Regions from separate parts of the Arthrobacter sp. TmtSoilC51 genome, predicted to be linked through region 2. Evidence: riboswitches for the same ligand, from Rfam matches in the RefSeq annotation. Region 2 holds a riboswitch; each other region holds the start of a gene.
The links. A riboswitch is a leader RNA that binds a small molecule or an ion and turns the genes downstream of it on or off. The one in region 2 is predicted to bind thiamine pyrophosphate.
Positions count from the first base shown of each region.

Region 1: it holds a riboswitch for thiamine pyrophosphate, as region 2 does, so the genes downstream of both, ACZ5G6_RS16475 (FAD-dependent oxidoreductase) here and ACZ5G6_RS14430 (bifunctional hydroxymethylpyrimidine kinase/phosphomethylpyrimidine kinase) in region 2, are expected to answer to the same signal.
Region 3: it holds a riboswitch for thiamine pyrophosphate, as region 2 does, so the genes downstream of both, ACZ5G6_RS20885 (ECF transporter S component) here and ACZ5G6_RS14430 (bifunctional hydroxymethylpyrimidine kinase/phosphomethylpyrimidine kinase) in region 2, are expected to answer to the same signal.

Region 1 covers NZ_AP035877.1:3,617,160-3,622,693, forward strand. Annotated here, with positions in the region: gene ACZ5G6_RS16460 (4a-hydroxytetrahydrobiopterin dehydratase) at 1-224, opposite strand, end outside; gene ACZ5G6_RS16465 (thiazole synthase) at 239-1,036, opposite strand; gene thiS (sulfur carrier protein ThiS) at 1,041-1,277, opposite strand; gene ACZ5G6_RS16475 (FAD-dependent oxidoreductase) at 1,274-2,560, opposite strand; TPP riboswitch at 2,553-2,670, opposite strand; gene thiE (thiamine phosphate synthase) at 2,698-3,381, shown strand; gene ACZ5G6_RS16485 (ferritin-like fold-containing protein) at 3,424-4,092, opposite strand; gene ACZ5G6_RS16490 (RNB domain-containing ribonuclease) at 4,134-5,534, shown strand, end outside.
Region 2 covers NZ_AP035877.1:3,164,631-3,170,164, forward strand. Annotated here, with positions in the region: gene obgE (GTPase ObgE) at 1-1,302, opposite strand, end outside; gene rpmA (50S ribosomal protein L27) at 1,436-1,699, opposite strand; gene rplU (50S ribosomal protein L21) at 1,759-2,067, opposite strand; gene ACZ5G6_RS14430 (bifunctional hydroxymethylpyrimidine kinase/phosphomethylpyrimidine kinase) at 2,445-4,001, opposite strand; TPP riboswitch at 3,993-4,091, opposite strand; gene ACZ5G6_RS14435 (Rne/Rng family ribonuclease) at 4,235-5,534, opposite strand, start outside.
Region 3 covers NZ_AP035877.1:4,571,519-4,577,052, forward strand. Annotated here, with positions in the region: gene ACZ5G6_RS20875 (energy-coupling factor transporter transmembrane component T family protein) at 44-838, opposite strand; gene ACZ5G6_RS20880 (ABC transporter ATP-binding protein) at 835-2,433, opposite strand; gene ACZ5G6_RS20885 (ECF transporter S component) at 2,433-3,053, opposite strand; TPP riboswitch at 3,134-3,270, opposite strand; gene ACZ5G6_RS20890 (NUDIX hydrolase) at 3,474-4,151, shown strand; gene ACZ5G6_RS20895 (DUF4235 domain-containing protein) at 4,188-4,448, shown strand; gene mnhG (monovalent cation/H(+) antiporter subunit G) at 4,445-4,825, opposite strand; gene ACZ5G6_RS20905 (MrpF/PhaF family protein) at 4,815-5,093, opposite strand; gene ACZ5G6_RS20910 (Na+/H+ antiporter subunit E) at 5,090-5,534, opposite strand, start outside.

The DNA of each region.
Region 1 (5,534 bases), 450 kb from region 2:
TGGGAGACGTAGCGGAGAAAGACGCGGTTGTAGCGCCATTCCAAGTCCGGATGGTGGTTCTGTTCTTCGGCGATCCGGCCCACCGCGGCGATAAGCGCCAAGGCGTCGGCTGCCGTCGAGGTTTTGAAGACGGTCACCAGACCGTCCTGGTACTTCCAGCCGGGGAGGTCCTTGAGGGCGGCTTCCACCTCGGCTTGAGGCAATTGCCCTTCCTTGCCGGCCATAACTGCTCCCTTGCCTAGAGGAACTCTGCCCGGCCTTCCATCGCCGAGGACGCGAGCGCATGCTCCCGCCGCGGAATCCGGCCGGACTGTTTGGCAAGCCTACCGGCGATCACTGCGTGTTTGAAGGCCTCGCCCATCTGGACCGGGTTCTGCGCACGGGTCACTGCCGTCGCCAGCAGGACAGCGTCGCAGCCCAACTCCATGGCAAGCGCGGCATCCGAGGCAGTTCCAATGCCGGCGTCGAGCACTACCGGAACAGAAGCCCGGGACACGATCAGTTCGATGTTATGCGGGTTCAGGATGCCAAGCCCCGTTCCAATAGGCGAGCCGAGGGGCATGACTGCTGTGGCACCCAGGTTTTCCAAGCGCAGCGCCAGGACGGGGTCGTCATTGGTGTAGGCGAAAACCTTGAAGCCGCGGTTCACCAGCTGTTCGGTTGCCTCCACGAGTTCCACCGCGTCCGGAAGAAGCGTGTGTTCATCGGCAATGACTTCCAACTTCACCCAGTCTGTCTCCAGCGCCTCCCGGGCGAGCTCCGCGGTCATCACAGCGTCTTTGGCAGTAAAACAGCCAGCCGTGTTGGGCAGGACCCGGATGTTGTGGTCCACCAGGAGCTGGAACAACGACCCTGTCTCGGCTGGCGAGTACCGGCGCATTGCCACAGTTGTCAGTTCCGTTCCTGAGGCCAGAAGAGCTGCTCCCAAGCCGTCCAGGCTCGGCGCACCACCTGTACCCATGATCAGGCGGGAGCCGATTTCGACGCCGTCGATCACCAAGCCGTCTGTGCGAATGTCAGTTTTTGCTGCTGTCATGTCTTCAGCCTCCCTGGACTGCTGTTACGAGTTCGAGTTCGTCTCCATCGGCGAGCGCCGTCGCGGCCCATTGGCTGCGCGGCACAACCTCCGAATTACGTGCGACGGCGACACCCAGCTTGCCGCCGTCGGCTGCCTGTCCGCGGTGGTCCAGGGTGCGGCCTGTAATGGCGCTGACGAGCGTGCTGACGGATGCATCGTCCGCCACGGCATGATCGGAGCCGTTGAGTTTGATATTCATACTGTTTCCTTGGTGGGAGATTGTGCAGCTGCGGGGGTTGGAGTCCGTTGGCCTGCGTTCGCCGCAAAGCGGTCGGGCCGGAAGATTGACCAGCGTGGATCGGAGGAACCGGTTATCAGCCCGCCCACGATCTTTGCGGCGATGGGCGTCAATAGAACGCCATGGCGGAAGAAGCCGGTTGCGATCACCAAACCCTCGATGTTGCCGCTGGGTCCAGCGACGCGTCCAAGGAGCGGTGCGTTGTCCGGAGTGCCGGGCCGTGCGCGGGCTGTGGCTTCCAACAGTTCCAGCTCCGCCACGGCAGGAACCAACACTTGGGCATCACGCAGGAGTTGATAGACGCCTCCGGCGGACACTGCGTTGGTGGACGCGGATAGTCCGTCCTCGCGCTGGGTAGCTCCAATCACCACCGTTCCGTCGGCCCGGGGGACGATGTACACCGGCACTCCGCGCACCATGCCCCGGATGGTGGATGTGAGGAGCGGCTGGAGGTGTTCGGGAACGCGCAGCCTGAGGATGTCGCCATAGACCGGCCGCACGGGCAGGCTGAGACCCTCGGGGAGATTGCCTAGCCTTGCCGCATCCAGCCCGCAGGCGACCACGGTCTCTGACGCCAAAACGACGCGCCCGTCGCCGGATCCGGCGCCCGGATCGAGCTCGACTCCGCAGACGCGGTCCCCGTCCCACAGCAAACGGGACGCTGGGAACGGCAGCGCGAAACCGTCCTCCGCTCCGGAAACCCACGTTGCGTCACTTCGACTGTGGCCTGCCAGCCCTTCCATGAGGCATCGTGCAAGCATCCGTGGGTCCACTTGATGGTCCGCCGGGATGTCGAAGGCGCTGGAAATCTGTGGGCTGAGCAGGGGCTCACGCTCGCGCGCTTGCCGCAAGGACAAAGGCTCTACCTGAAGCCCTGCGGCCTGCTGGACTGTGCGGAGGTCTGCCAGCGCGCGGCGGTCGGCAGCATCGGCGCCAACGGCGATTGTCGACGTCGTGCGGTATCCGGTGGCTGATTCGTCGCCGGGCAGGCTCCGGACAAAAGCCGGCCACAAATGAGAGGACTCCAGCATGAGTTCCAGGAGGTCTTCCTCCTGGTAGTGAAGTTCACTCACAGGAGCGAGCATCCCGGCAGCGGCGAACGTCGCGCCCGCTGCCGGTGCGGGATCAATAAGGACCACCGAGCGGCCGTGTCGGCGGGCTTCGTGGGCGATGCCAAGGCCAATGATGCCGCCACCGATGACCGCAACATCCGCCTGCAGAGGGTTTTGGCCGGATTCTGCCATGCGTTTCCTTCCCTACGCCGGTATTAGCCGGATCAGGTCAAGCGGTCGGCGCTGAAGCCCTCTCAGCCGGACGGTCATATGACGCTGTCACGGCTCCCGCAGTACGTGCCCAGTTTAGAGGAACTACTCTGGTTTCCATGACCCAGCATGATGTCCACACCACTGCCCGTCTCTATTTGTGCACCGATGCCCGCAAGCGGCAGGGCGATTTTGAAGACTTCGTCGACGCCGCGTTTGAGGGCGGCGTCGACATCATCCAGCTTCGCGACAAGACGCTCGAGGCCGCCGAGGAGCTGGAGGTCCTGGAGGTCCTGCACAACGTTGCCCGCCGGCACGGAAGGCTGTGGGCCGTCAACGACCGTGCCGATGTTGCCAGTATTTCCGGGGCTCCTGTGTTCCATATCGGCCAAAAAGACATCCCATTACGCGCAGCACGGCACCTCCTCCACGACCAGACCGTCATCGGCCTGTCCACCCACACACCGGACCAGGTTGACGCGGCCATAGAGGCCTCCCCGGGCCGCAGTGGGCTGGATTATTTCTGCGTTGGTCCAGTATGGGCGACACCCACGAAGCCAGGCCGCGAAGCAGTCGGGCTGGATCTGGTCACATATGCCGCGGAAGCCGTAAAGCGCGCAGACGAGGAGACTGTGGGTGGCGTGCTCCTCCCCTGGTTCGCTATCGGCGGCATCGACCTCACCAACGTTGAACAGGTGGTTGCCGCGGGAGCGAGCCGGATCGTCGTCGTGCGGGCCATCACCGAGGCGCAGGACCCGACGGCGGCGGCCAAGACGCTGCTGGAAGCGCTCGACGCCGCTTAGGTATCGGCACCCGGTTGGCCGCGGCGCGAAAGCGAAATATGCCTAAGCCGTGAGCCCGAGCCCGGACATCCGCCGTCCGTGCCGTTCGGCAAGCTCGGCGGTGAGCGCCTTGACTGCCGCCCGCGAATCCCCTTCGCCCTTGAGCATTGGGCCCAAGTGAGGATGTTCCAGGCCGACACGTTGGGCTTGGGTCAGCGCTTCTCCGACGAGGCGCCGGCCCCACAAAGCGAGTCGCGACGCGAGGCGCGGGTCATCAGCCAGCGCCCGGCGCAGGAGGACGCGGAGTACTTCCGTGGCTTGGTCGGCGGAGGCAACCTTCTGGACAAAGAGTTGCGTCCCGGCGTCAAGGAACGAAGCCACCATCCGGTAGAAGTCCGACGACACTGTGTCGATCACATAGGCCTTCATGACTGATTCAAACCAGTCCGCTGGCTTTGTTCGCTCGTGGAAGTGGTCAAAGGAGCGCTGGAACGGAAGCATGGCATCCTCGGCATCGAGTCCCATCTCCGATAACCGCGTGCTGATCAAGGCAAAGTTTCCGTATGCGCCAACTGCGATCTTTGCCAGCACTGCCCTGTCATGCAGGGTGGGAGCGTACCGGGAGTCGAAAGACAGCCGGCCAAACGCCGAGAGCTCGCCATAGGCCATGGCTCCCAGCAGCTCGGAGGCGAGGCGCTGGACGCGAGCATTGTCGTCCGGGGAAGTGCTCATGGTCCAAGACTATCCAGCGATTTCGGGCTAACCTGATTTTCGTGTCACATCATCGGATTTCGCCCAACGTCGACGACTCGTCGGACCAGCTCGCCGAGGCATTTGCTGCCCTCCGGACCGAGCTGGAGCTCCCTGGTGAATACCCGGCCGAGGCCGTAGCGGAAGCCCGGAAGGCGGTAGAAAACCATACACTGCCGGAACGTGACCTCCGGGACATTCCGTTCGTGACCATTGATCCAGCCACGTCCACTGACCTGGACCAGGCGGTGTTCATTGAACGTGCCGGTGACGGTTACAGAGTCCTCTATGCAATCGCCGACGTGCCATCCTTTGTTGCTCCAGGCGGGGCGTTGGATGCAGAAACCCGGCACCGGGGGCAAACGTTCTACGCTCCTGACGGGAGGATCCCGCTGCATCCGGAAGTTATCAGCGAGAACGCCGGCAGCCTGTTGGCTGATCAGGACTGCAGCGCCTTCGTGTGGGACTTCGAGCTGGACCACAATGCCGAAGTATCCGCCATGTCCGTGTCCCGCGGAACTGTCCGTAGCCGCGCCAAGCTGAGTTACAGAGGTGCCCAGGAGCAGATCGATGCCGGCACAGCCCCACCGGTCCTTGGGCTCCTCAAGGAGGTTGGCCTGAAGCGGGTGGAACTGGAACGCCTGCGCGGTGGCGCAAACCTGAACATGCCCGAGCAGGAGATTGTGCAGGCAACCGGTGGCGGAGGCTACAGGATTGTCGCCGCACCCTCCTTACCTGTGGAGGATTGGAACGCGCAGATATCCCTCATGACCGGTATGGCAGCGGCCCAATTGATGCTCGACGGAAAAGTGGGCATTCTGCGCACCATGCCCGCGCCCGATGAACGCTCGCTGCTCCACTTCAAACGCCAGACAAAGGCTCTTGGGAAACCATGGGACGGCGAGATTACCTACGGCGAGTACCTCCGGACCCTGGACGCTTCGGATCCCAAACAGCTAGCCATCCTCCACTCCGCAGGCACGCTCTTCCGCGGTGCTGGATACACGCCTTTCGATGGCGAACTTCCCCCCAATGTCATCCAGTCAGCCATCGGCGCACCTTATGCGCACACCACTGCCCCTTTGCGTCGCCTCATCGACCGCTTTGTCCTGGTGATCTGCGAGGCTCTCAGCAACGGCCACCCAATACCGGCGTGGGCGCGGGAAGCACTGCCATCCCTGCCTGAGATCATGGCGTCCTCCGACCAACTGGCAGGGCGGCTTGAGCGCCTGGCTATGGACACCGTGGAAGCAGCACTCGTGGCGAACCACATCGGCGAGGAGTTCGACGCGGTGGTCATCTCCGGTTCCAAGCCGTCCAACGGAGCGGCAAATGGCAACGGAAAGGGAAATGGAAACGGAAACGGGCCGTTTGGCATCATCCAGATCGCGGAACCCGCGGTGACCGCCCGATGTGACGGCGAA
Region 2 (5,534 bases):
AACCACCGTATCGCCGGGCTTGGCTCCAACCTTGAAGAGCTCCGTCTCGACGCCAAGCTTGGCCAGGCGATCAGCCAGGTAGCCGATGGCTTCCTCGTTGGTGAAGTCGGTCTGCTTGACCCAGCGGACAGGCTTCTCGCCCAACACGCGGAACAGCGGCTCGAGGTTCTTTTCCTCGCGGCGGATCCGGAATCCGCTCTCGTTGACGGCGCGCGGACGAAGGATGGGCGGGGCAACCTTGGGAGGGGCAATCTCTACGGCATCCCGTGCAGCCTTGACGATTTCCGCCATCGCGAAGCCAAGCTGGCGCAGGCCCTCATGGCTTGTTGCCGAAACTTCGAACACACGGTAGCCGCGTGATTCGAGTTCCGGACGAACGAACTCTGCCATGTCCTTGCCATCCGGAAGATCCACTTTGTTCAGGACAACAAGCTTGGGACGCTCGTTCAACGGCACTACTTCGCCGTCTACGCCGGCGTAGCTCATGTCCACGGCGTACTTGTCCAGTTCCGCCTCAATGATGGCGAGATCGGAGAGTGGATCACGGTCCGATTCCAGGGTTCCGCAGTCCAGGACGTGAACCAGGGCCGCGCAGCGCTCAACGTGGCGAAGGAAGTTGTGGCCAAGGCCCTTGCCCTCGCTGGCGCCTTCGATCAGGCCGGGCACATCGGCGATGGTGAAACGGATCTCGCCGGCCTGGACCACGCCAAGGTTGGGAATGAGCGTGGTAAAGGGGTAGTCGGCAATCTTGGGCCGGGCAGCGGACATGGCCGCAATGAGGCTGGATTTTCCAGCGGAGGGGAATCCCACCAACGCGATATCTGCGATGGACTTCAGCTCCAGGACGATGTCGCTGGATTCGCCTTCAATGCCCAGAAGCGCGAAACCGGGCGCACGCCGCTTCTGGGAGGAAAGTGAGGCGTTGCCCAGGCCTCCCTGGCCTCCTGCGGCGGCAACATACTCCGCACCTTCGCCCACGAGGTCGGCGAGGACCTCGCCATCCTTCGTCTTCACCACGGTGCCGTCCGGCACGGGGAGGATCAAGGTTTCGCCGTTCTTACCGCCTCGCCAATCGCCCATGCCCGGGCCACCGTTGGTGGCGTGGCGGTGCGGGGCGTGGTGGTAGTCAAGCAAGGTGGTGGTCTGCGCCGACACCCGGAGGATAACGTCTCCGCCGTTGCCACCATTGCCGCCGTCGGGTCCACCGAGAGGCTTGAACTTTTCCCGCTTGACAGAGACACAGCCGTGGCCGCCGGTTCCGCCGGATACGTGCAGGACTACCCGGTCTACAAAGCTCGCCACGTGAATCTCCTCTTGCTGTTGCCAGCGCTGTTGCATAAACCAGAGCGCCATGGGCGCCCTAATCGATTGTAATGCGGTTAAAAGAACGGTGGAGCGGGCCGTTTGGCCCGCTCCACCGGTTCAGAACTTGTTGTTACTCTGCAGCTGCAGCAGCAACGATGTTCACTACGCGACGTCCGCGGCGAGTACCAAACTCAACCGCACCGGCCTCGAGTGCGAACAGGGTGTCGTCGCCACCGCGGCCGACGCCTGCACCGGGGTGGAAGTGGGTTCCACGCTGGCGAACGATGATCTCGCCTGCGGAAACTACCTGGCCACCGAAACGCTTGACGCCGAGGCGCTGTGCGTTGGAGTCACGACCGTTGCGAGTGGAGCTCGCGCCTTTTTTGTGTGCCATGTGAAATGCCTGCCTCTAAATTTCTGGGGAAACTGAAAATCTGAACAGAGTAACGAAAGTTACTTGATGCTCGTGATCTTGATCTTGGTCAGTTCCTGACGGTGACCCTGGCGCTTCTTGTAGCCGGTCTTGTTCTTGAACTTCTGGATGACGATCTTGGGACCACGAAGGTCCTCAAGGATCTCAGCCGTGACCTTGACCTTGGCCAGGTCCGCGGCAGCGGACGTGACCTTGTCGCCGTCAACCAGGAGCAAGGCGGGCAGCTCAAGCGTGCTGCCGGCTCCACCGGGGACGCGGTTCAGCGTTACGTAGTCTCCAACGGAAACTTTTTCTTGGCGGCCGCCTGCGCGGACAATCGCGTACACCACTTGGGTACTCACTTCTCTCGACGTTTCTTACTAAATTTGCGTGCGGAACCTTGAACCGGAATCAGGCTTGGTTCGCGCTGTGCCTCAACGCCGTGGACTTCAGATCGAAGCCCGCGAGTCATCCCATGAACAATTCCAAGGGGCATAACCCAAGTGTTGGCGTAAGCACCGAAGATCAAGATTACGCTAGTTTGACCTTCAGCTGCAAATGAGGCCGGGTCCGGAGGCTATCGGGTGACTTGCATCACCAGTTGTAACGGACTCTCCCGGCACCGTGCCCATACAGCCTACAGGGTTTGGGCGGAAATACTGCGATTTGGCCGGCGACGCGCGGGAGTTTTCGTGGATTGGCCACGCAAGAACCACGGAAATCCGACTCAGGCGTAGAGCCGGGGTGCATCAAAGAAGGCCGTCTCGTAGCGGCAAGAGTGTGCGAAGGCCTCAACCATGGCCTCGCGTTCCTGCGCAGAGGCTCTGAGGGCAGCTGCGTCCGTAAGGTCGATCGCTTTCCGGGTTGCGGCAGCAAACTCCTCGTCGGCGTACGTCTTCAACCAGTCGGCGTACGGGTGGTCGCCGGGTGCGCCTGCATCCACGTACGCTGCGTGAAGTTGCCGGCCTACCTCCGCGTACAGCCAGTAGCAGGGCAGGATTGCCGCCAGCAACACGGCGTAACTGCCCGAAGCGGAGGTGGACAGGAGGTGGTCCACGTACGACTTGGTCACGGGTCCGGTCTGCGTCGTAGCCGGGCGCGTGCTCAGCCAGTTCCGATGAAGCTCGGACTCGACCTCAAGGCAGGTCTGCGATGCCTTGGCCCAGAAAAGCTGCTCTTCCTCCGTGGGGGCCAGTGCACCGGCGCGGGCCAAAACGCGGGAATAGCCGTTGAGGTAGATGGCATCCTGGGCGAGGTAGTAGTTGAACTCGGGCTCCGGGAGCCCCCCGGACTGCAGGCCCTGGATGAAGGCCAGGCCGTAAATTCCGTCCAATTCCGGTGTGGCTTCCGCCCACAGCCGCGCGGCAAAATCGCCGGACTGGCCAGCGGGATCCAGCGTTGGCTCCAAATGGTGGAAGTGATGGATGGGCCCACTGCCCCTGCCCACCTCGAGCCCGTCGGCCGCAGAGAGGGCCTGCAGCAGCCACGGCTTAACCTCCCGGAGGGACGCTTCCCAGTCACCTCTGCGGGCCTGCACCGTGGCCAATGCCGAGGAGAGTGAACAGCCCGTTCCGTGGCTGTTCCTGGTATCCACGCGGGGACCAGCCACTTCGATGACGTCCTGACGCAGCAAGCCGCTCGTATTGACCAGGGCATCAGGACATTCCGTTCCCGCCAAATGGCCGCCCTTCACCAACACGGTGGTTCCACAGTCGGCAGCCAGACGCTTGCCTTGGTCAAGCGCGGTGGCCCAGTCCAGGGCTTCAGGCTCGCCCAACAACATGGCCAGTTCGGGAAGGTTGGGGGTGACGAGATCCGCCAAGGGCAGGAGGCTGCGCAGCGCGCTTTCGGCGGTCTCGCGCAGAAGACGGTCGCCACTGGTGGCCACCATCACCGGGTCAAGGACCACGACGGCGGGACGCACCTCTTCGAGCCAGCTGCGGACTTCGTGGATGACAGAGGCGTCACCCAACATCCCGATCTTGACGGCATCAATCTCAATGTCGCTGCTGATGGCGTCCAGTTGCTGGCGCAGGAATTCCACGGGCGGAACATGGACTGCACTGACACCAAGGGTGTTCTGCGCAGTCAGCGCCGTGATGGCAGCCATTCCATAACCACCGTGTGCAGCAATGCTCTTCAGGTCTGCCTGGATTCCGGCGCCTCCGGACGGATCCGAGCCGGCAATGCTAAGCACGCGCGGATGTTGCCGGCCAGGCACGGGGCCGCCAACGCTACCAGCGGGGTAAAGGGGGTAGACAGGGGAACTCGGCAATGAAGTCATGATGGACATCCCTTCGCCGGTGCTAACCGGACAGGTTCAACGGGTCTGGATCTCAGCCTGGCCCAGCGCCCGGCACCCCGTGTCAGTTTCCTAGCGTAGCCGGGAAGTCCAGCCGTCCGGGAACCGGGCAGCTTCGGTGAATGGATGTGACCGCCAGCGACAAAGAGTCCCGCAGTATCCGACGAAATCGGATGCTGCGGGACTCTTTCACTACGTGGTCAGCGCTGACGTGCTTACAACTCGGAAGCTGGAACTCCCACGCCGAGGATGATGGGCTCGTCAGCTGCCTTCTTTTTGGCAGGCTCTTCCGCTACCGGCGCCTTGGCCTCATGGGCCGTTCCACCTGCGGCCGCGGCAGTTACCTCGTGGTGTTCCACGCTGGTTTCGTTTGCGGCTCCCTGTGCCCTGCTCGCGCTGCGGTTCCTTCGGCCTCGACCGCCACGCGAACGCGTAGAACGATCGGGCTGATCGCCTGTGGCCGCAGCGCTGGCCGCGGAGGCAGTCGCAGGGGAAGCTTCGGAAGCCGTATCCGTGACCACTTCCTCCGCAGCCGGTGCAGCACCAAGGTGCGAGAATGCTTCCGCCAGCAGGTCCAGGCTCATGGCCGGCTTGCCCGCAGATGGTTCCTCGTGGTGTTCCACAAATGGAAGCGCCACTTCTTCGCCGCCGAAGCGCAAAACAGGCGTGGACCGTGCTTCCCGAACCGTTGCTTCATGGCTGGCGGCATCTCCTGCGGCCTGGCCCCCGGCATCGCCGGTTGCAGCATCAGGCACGGATTCGGCAGTGTGGCCGTGCTGGCCCGCAGCGCGGGCTTGCTCCTCCGCGCGGTGAACTTCGTCGTCGTGCAAGTGGGCGGCATGCGCCGCAGCGGCGATGGTGGCAAGTGCTGCCCTGGTCGCCTCGGCCTTCGCCTGGCGAACGGGGTCAACGGACTCCTTGGCAGTCGCCGTAATTACTGGGGTGGCAGCAGTGCTGTGAGCGGAGACTGGTTCCTCGGCAATTGCCGGTCCCCCACCTTTCCCACGGCGACGCTTGCGTTCAGTCCGGGCAGCAGGCTGCTGGGGTTCTGTGTGTGGACGGTGGTGCTCGGCGGCAACTACGTTGGCGCGTCGGTGCTCCACGGGCTCATCATGCGTGACGACACCGCGTCCGGCGCAGTGCTCGCACTGCTCACCGAACACTTCAAGCAGGCCTGTGCCCATGCGCTTGCGCGTCATCTGCACCAGGCCAAGCGACGTCACTTCAGCAACTTGGTGCTTGGTGCGGTCACGGCCCAGGCATTCAACCAATCGGCGAAGCACCAGGTCACGGTTCGATTCGAGGACCATGTCGATGAAGTCGATGACGATGATGCCGCCGATGTCGCGCAGCCGCAGCTGGCGAACTACTTCCTCGGCTGCTTCAAGGTTGTTCTTGGTGACGGTTTCTTCCAGGTTTCCACCGCTGCCGGTGAACTTACCCGTGTTGACGTCCACCACGGTCATCGCCTCGGTGCGGTCGATGACAAGGGAACCGCCGGACGGCAGGAAGACC
Region 3 (5,534 bases), 1.4 Mb from region 2:
CCGCATCGTGCGATATCTGGCTCGAGAAGACCCAGCTCAAACCCTAACGCCAGACGAAACTCCACGTGCCCGCGCCAATGGCGGTCAGTACCGCAGCGGCAGCGATGACGAGGCCGCCAAGGAGCACCCACACGTCCAGGAGCGAGTACGTCGATTCCCGGGCCCACGTTCGTTGTCCGCCACCGAAACCACGCGCTTCCATGGTGACGGCCAGCCGGGAAGCCCGCCGAACTGCCTGAACCAGCAGCCCGAAGCTCTGCCCAAGCGTTGCCTTCAGCCGTTGCAGCGGGCTGCCCTGCGAACCCACCCCGCGGGCCCGCCTGGCCATGCCGATTGTCTGCCATTCCTCCGCCATCAAACCCACCAAGCGCATGGCAGCCAGCGACCCGAGGACAAAGCGGTGTGGCAGCTTTGCCTTCTGTGCCAGCGCATCAGCCAAATCGGTGGGATCCGTGCAGGTCATCAGCAGGATCGCTGGCAGCGCGATCGCCAAACCGCGCAGCGTGAATCCCAGCCCCAGTTGAAGGGAACCTTCGCTGATGGACCAGAGTCCGACGTCGAGCAGTACAGACCCGCTGTCAGCCGCCACGATTGCGGTACTCCAACCGCCAATCGCCGCCGCGATGATGAGAGGCCATGCCCGTTGCCACAGGAGCCGCAGCGTGAGCCCAGCCAAGGGGAACAGAGCCAGCTCGGCGACGAGTGCCGTGGAAGCGGATACCCAGTCGATCGACAACGCCAGAACCAGCGAAATAAGAAATACGGAGACGAACTTAATCAAGGGGTTGGCGCGGGTGAGGAGGGCATGGTTGCCGCGGAGGTTCAGGGCGTCCCTCATGCTGCACCGGCTTCCTGGCGGGCTTCCTCGCCGTGCGGGTCCGGGAGCACTTGCGTCACCGGATCCAGCCGCAGCTCCGTACCGCCAAGGACCGCGCTGAATTCCTCATCGTGAGTCACAGAGACAACGGCAGTTCCGGCGTCAAGGAGTTCCGACAGGAACGATGCCAGTTCGGCCCAGGTATTGGCGTCCTGGCCGAACGTTGGCTCGTCCAGCACCAGCACTTTCGGGTGGGCTGCAAGCACCGTGGCCACGGACAGCCTGCGTTTCTCGCCGCCGGACAAGGTGTAGGGGTTCGCGTCCACCAAATGCGTAAGCCGCAAACGCTCCAGCAATTCATCCACGCGTTCTTCACCATGTCCCAGATGTTTTGGCCCGAACATCAGCTCATCCAGGACATTGCCCGTGACGAACTGGTGCTCCGGTTCCTGGAACACAGTGCCAATGCGCGAAATCAGCTGATCCGCCTTCCACTTGAAGGGATCGATTCCAGCTCCCTCGGAAAGTTCGACGGCGGCACTCACCTTGCCGTCCACGGGCGCCAAAAGGCCGGCCAACGTGAGCGCAAAGGTGGACTTGCCGGCACCGTTGGGCCCGGTGATGGTGAGCGCCTGGCCGGACCTCACTTGAGCAGTGATGCCCGACTGCACGGGAACGGGCCGGATGGTTCTGAAGCCGCGACGGCCGGGCTTCTCGCGGGAAACAGCCAGGTCCTGTGCCACGAGGAGGAGCTGCGCGGTGGATTCATGGCCGTCCAATTCCTGAGCTGTGGTCCTGCGGGCGCGAGTGGCTGGAACGTATCCCGGCACCCACACTCCCGCTGCCATCAACATGGTGCGGGCTTCGGAGAGAACCTGATCCGGTGGGCCATCCAGAAGTACGCCGCCTCCCGCCGAGCCGGGCTGGAGGACTACGATCCTGTCCACCAGGTCCTTCCAAACGGACACACGGTGTTCCACAACAACCAACGTGGCGCCGGTCTTGTCCAGGCAGCGCTGCACGGCGTCCCGAACCTCAAGGACTCCAGCAGGATCCAGGTTGGCCGTAGGTTCGTCCAGCAGGATCAGCCCGGGCCGCATCGCCAGGATGCCAGCCAACGCAAGGCGCTGCTTCTGCCCCCCGGAGAGCGCTGCCGTGGGATGGTCCAGGGGCAGGCCGCCGCCAGCAGCGGTGCGCAACCCGACGTCGTCGAGCGCTTCATGGACGCGCGCCCATATCTCCCCGCGCGGGACGGCCAGGTTCTCGGCGCCGAACGCGACGTCGTCGCCCACCCGGGAGAGCACCACTTGGGTTTCCGGATCCTGCTGCATCAGACCGGCGCGGCCACGCTGTTCACGGGGAACAACGCCGTCGATCAACAGCGAGCCGGACTCGTCTGAATCGTCTTCCTCGTCACCCAACACGCCGGCAAGGGCATGCAGCAACGTCGACTTGCCAGCGCCTGAAGGACCCAGCAGCAGCACACGCTCGCCGGGCTCGATCCGGAGATCGAGGTCCTGGATGGCGGGCGCGGAACGGCCCGCATGCCGCCATCCCCACCCTTGGGCGGTAATGGCGGCAGGGCGGACCTGGTTGCTGCTTTCTTTCGCAGGCATTAGTTGAAGACTGGCTCCGAAGCAGCCTTGCGCGACGCGAAGGAGCTTAGGACGCCGGTCTTGGCCAGCCCGCGCGTGGCAACCCAGGACAGTGCGCCGGCGATGATCGCACCGGACAGCGTAGTGAAGGCGATGTAGGCCAACTTGTCGATTGCTTCGTAGGCGATGTTCCAGCCCCAGGGCAGGAAGGAATCGTTGAGACCGCAGAAGAGTCCGGAGCCCGCGCCTGCAAGGAGTGCAGTGGACAGGTTGAACTTCTTGTACCGGAACGCGGCGAAGACGAGTTCAGCTCCGAGCCCCTGCAGGACACCGGAGATGAGGACGGTGGTGCCGTACTGGGAACCCATGATGAGTTCACCGGTGGCGGCGACGGCTTCGCAGAACAGGGCTGCGCCCGGTTTGCGGATGATGAGCATGCCCAGGACAGCCGGGATCATCCAACCACCGGCGATCAAACCGGTGAGCGGCGGATACGTGACGTTCATGGGGATGGATACGATTGCGGCGCCCTGGGACCAGGCCCAGAAGATCACGCCGCCGGCGATGGCAATCAATGCTGCCACCACGATGTCTACAACACGCCAGCTATAACTGGTCTTCTTCACGCTTGCCGTGGTCATTTTTTCTGCCTCCTGAGGTTACAGGAGGGGAAAGTGCTCCCCGGAACCTCCCGGCCGGCTTTCGCCGTCCGGATCCGGACACTCTGAGAAGCTCGACTCCCTTGCGCCGGTACTAACCGGATCAGGTTCGAGGGTCTGCGGCTGTCCGCACTCTCAGCGCCCTCGCGTCTCCTGCATCTCTGCAAGGTCCGACGGCGGCGCTCCCCTGTCGTTATTAATCTGCCCTTATGGGCGTGGTTCAGTTTACACCTGTGGGTGTTCGGGGGCTCCTTGGGCTGGTCATAAAGCGGTTGGCTCCCCGACTCCTGCGTTGCGGGGCCCGTTCTGCGCCCCATTCGCCCGCCTTGGCACGCACGCCAGGCCCCACAACCAGACCTGAGAGAATGATCGAGCAGAATCGACGCGGCAAAGGGGCATTTCATGACCGACCTTCCCATTACGGACAAGCAAGTTCCCCAACCCCGCCTGGCTGCGAGCGTTATCCTGCTCCGCGATGCCCCGGGCGGGCTTGAGGCCTTCGTCCAGCACAGGGTAGCCACCATGGATTTCGCTGCCGGAATGGTGGTCTTTCCGGGAGGTCGCGTTGATGCCGCAGACCAGGATGGCTGGGATTATCCGGCTGAATTGCTCCAACGGCATGCCGCAGACTGGCACCTGAGCTCCATCGCCGTCAATCCCGAACAGGCCCCGGCAAAGTCAGGCATGGTTCTCACCGCTGCTTTGCGCGAGGTTTGGGAGGAGGCCGGACTTGGCCTTGAGCCGTCGGACTTACGCCCTTGGGCCAACTGGGTCACGCCCACGGACATGCCCAAGCGCTTCGATACGTACTTCTATGTGGCCAAGCCTGCTCCGGACGCACAGCCCCAGCATCAGACCACTGAAGCGTGGCAATCACTCTGGATGCCCGTGGACGGGATTCTGACAGCCGAGGCCGCCGGTAACTTGCAACTGATGCCACCCACGTATTACCTGCTCAAGGAAATTGCCGGTCTCGGAACCGTGGATGCTGTCTGGTCAGCCGACCACGCCGTTGTTCCTGTCCTGGCCCCACGAGGTTCCATGGCAGCTTTCCTCAAGGAACGGGAAACCCGCCGCTAGTCCCAAGCCGCCAGGATCTGAGGCTAGGCTGGGGGCATGAACCTCTTTTTCAAGCTGCTGGGTGCCGGAGTAAGCCTGGGGGCCGGATTCGTCGGCACCAAATTGGTCAACAAGGGTTGGGAAAAGGCCACCGGCAACAAGCCGCCCAAGGGCAACGATGACATGGAAACGAGCCTCCGCTCAGCCTTGTCCTTCGCTCTGATTTCGGCCTTCGTCAGTACGCTCATCCAGGTTTTCGCGAGCCGTGGCACCCAGCGTGCAATCGCCCGGTTCGCCAAGACGCACGACATCGTCTAGGTAGAATCGTCGCCTGCCGCCCTTTGGACAACTGCTTCAAGCTCATCCTTGGTGAGCAGTTCACGGTGCCCGTGCTTGGTGCGGTAACCGGAGCGGCCCACCATGTGCGCCGAGACAGGAACCGTAAGCAGCTGGAAGATCCAGGCCACAAGCAGGACAGGCCACACCCACCAGGTTCGCATCTGGAGGCCGATCGCGGCCAGCAGCAGGAACAAGCCCAGCACCTGGGGCTTGGTTGCCGCGTGCATGCGGCTCATGAGGTCGGGGAACCGCAGAAGGCCAACGGCTGCCCCGAGCGACATCAGGGCACCCACCACCAGGAACACAGCCGTCACAGCATCAATGACGGCATCCACACCGCTCGCTTCAGGACTCATTGCTGTGATCCCTCCGGTCCGCTACGAACCGGGCAAATGTCACAGAGCCTATGAAACCGATCACCGCGAGAGCCACCAGCAACACCAGGTTGTTCAGATGCCGGTTCATCGCCATGTCGATTGCCAGTGCGGCCCCAAGGATGGCCAGCAGGACATCCGACGCCAAAACGCGGTCCAACAAGGACGGGCCGATCGCGATGCGGACGATCGCTCCCACCGCGGCCAAGCTCAGGATCACTGCAGTGACCACAAGGACGAGTTCCTTCACGACGCTGCCCCTTCCATGCCCGGATGCGATTCGGCTTTGAGCGCATCGAGTTCTTCGCGCGTTCCCATGATCCGGATCAGCGCCGCCTCGATGTCTTGTACTTCCCGGCGGATCTTGTCGATATCAGCATCCTCGTAAATATTGAGCGCGTGCAGGTACAGCGTGGACGTCGAGCGGTCCACTTCCACCACCAGCGAGCCCGGGATCAGGGAAATAACGTGGCCGGTGGCCGTCACCATGAGGTCCGAATGGCTGCGCAACGGAACAGCGACGACGGCGCTGCGTACTTTGGGCCCTTTTGCCACGGCCAGGTAGAGGACCAGGAAGCTCGCTGCCGCCACTTTGCCCAGGAAAACCAGGGCGAACGAAAGGGCGCGCAGCACATTGAACCTGCCGCTGAGCTCCACCGGCGGAAGGTAGAAGAACTTGGCCACCAGCACG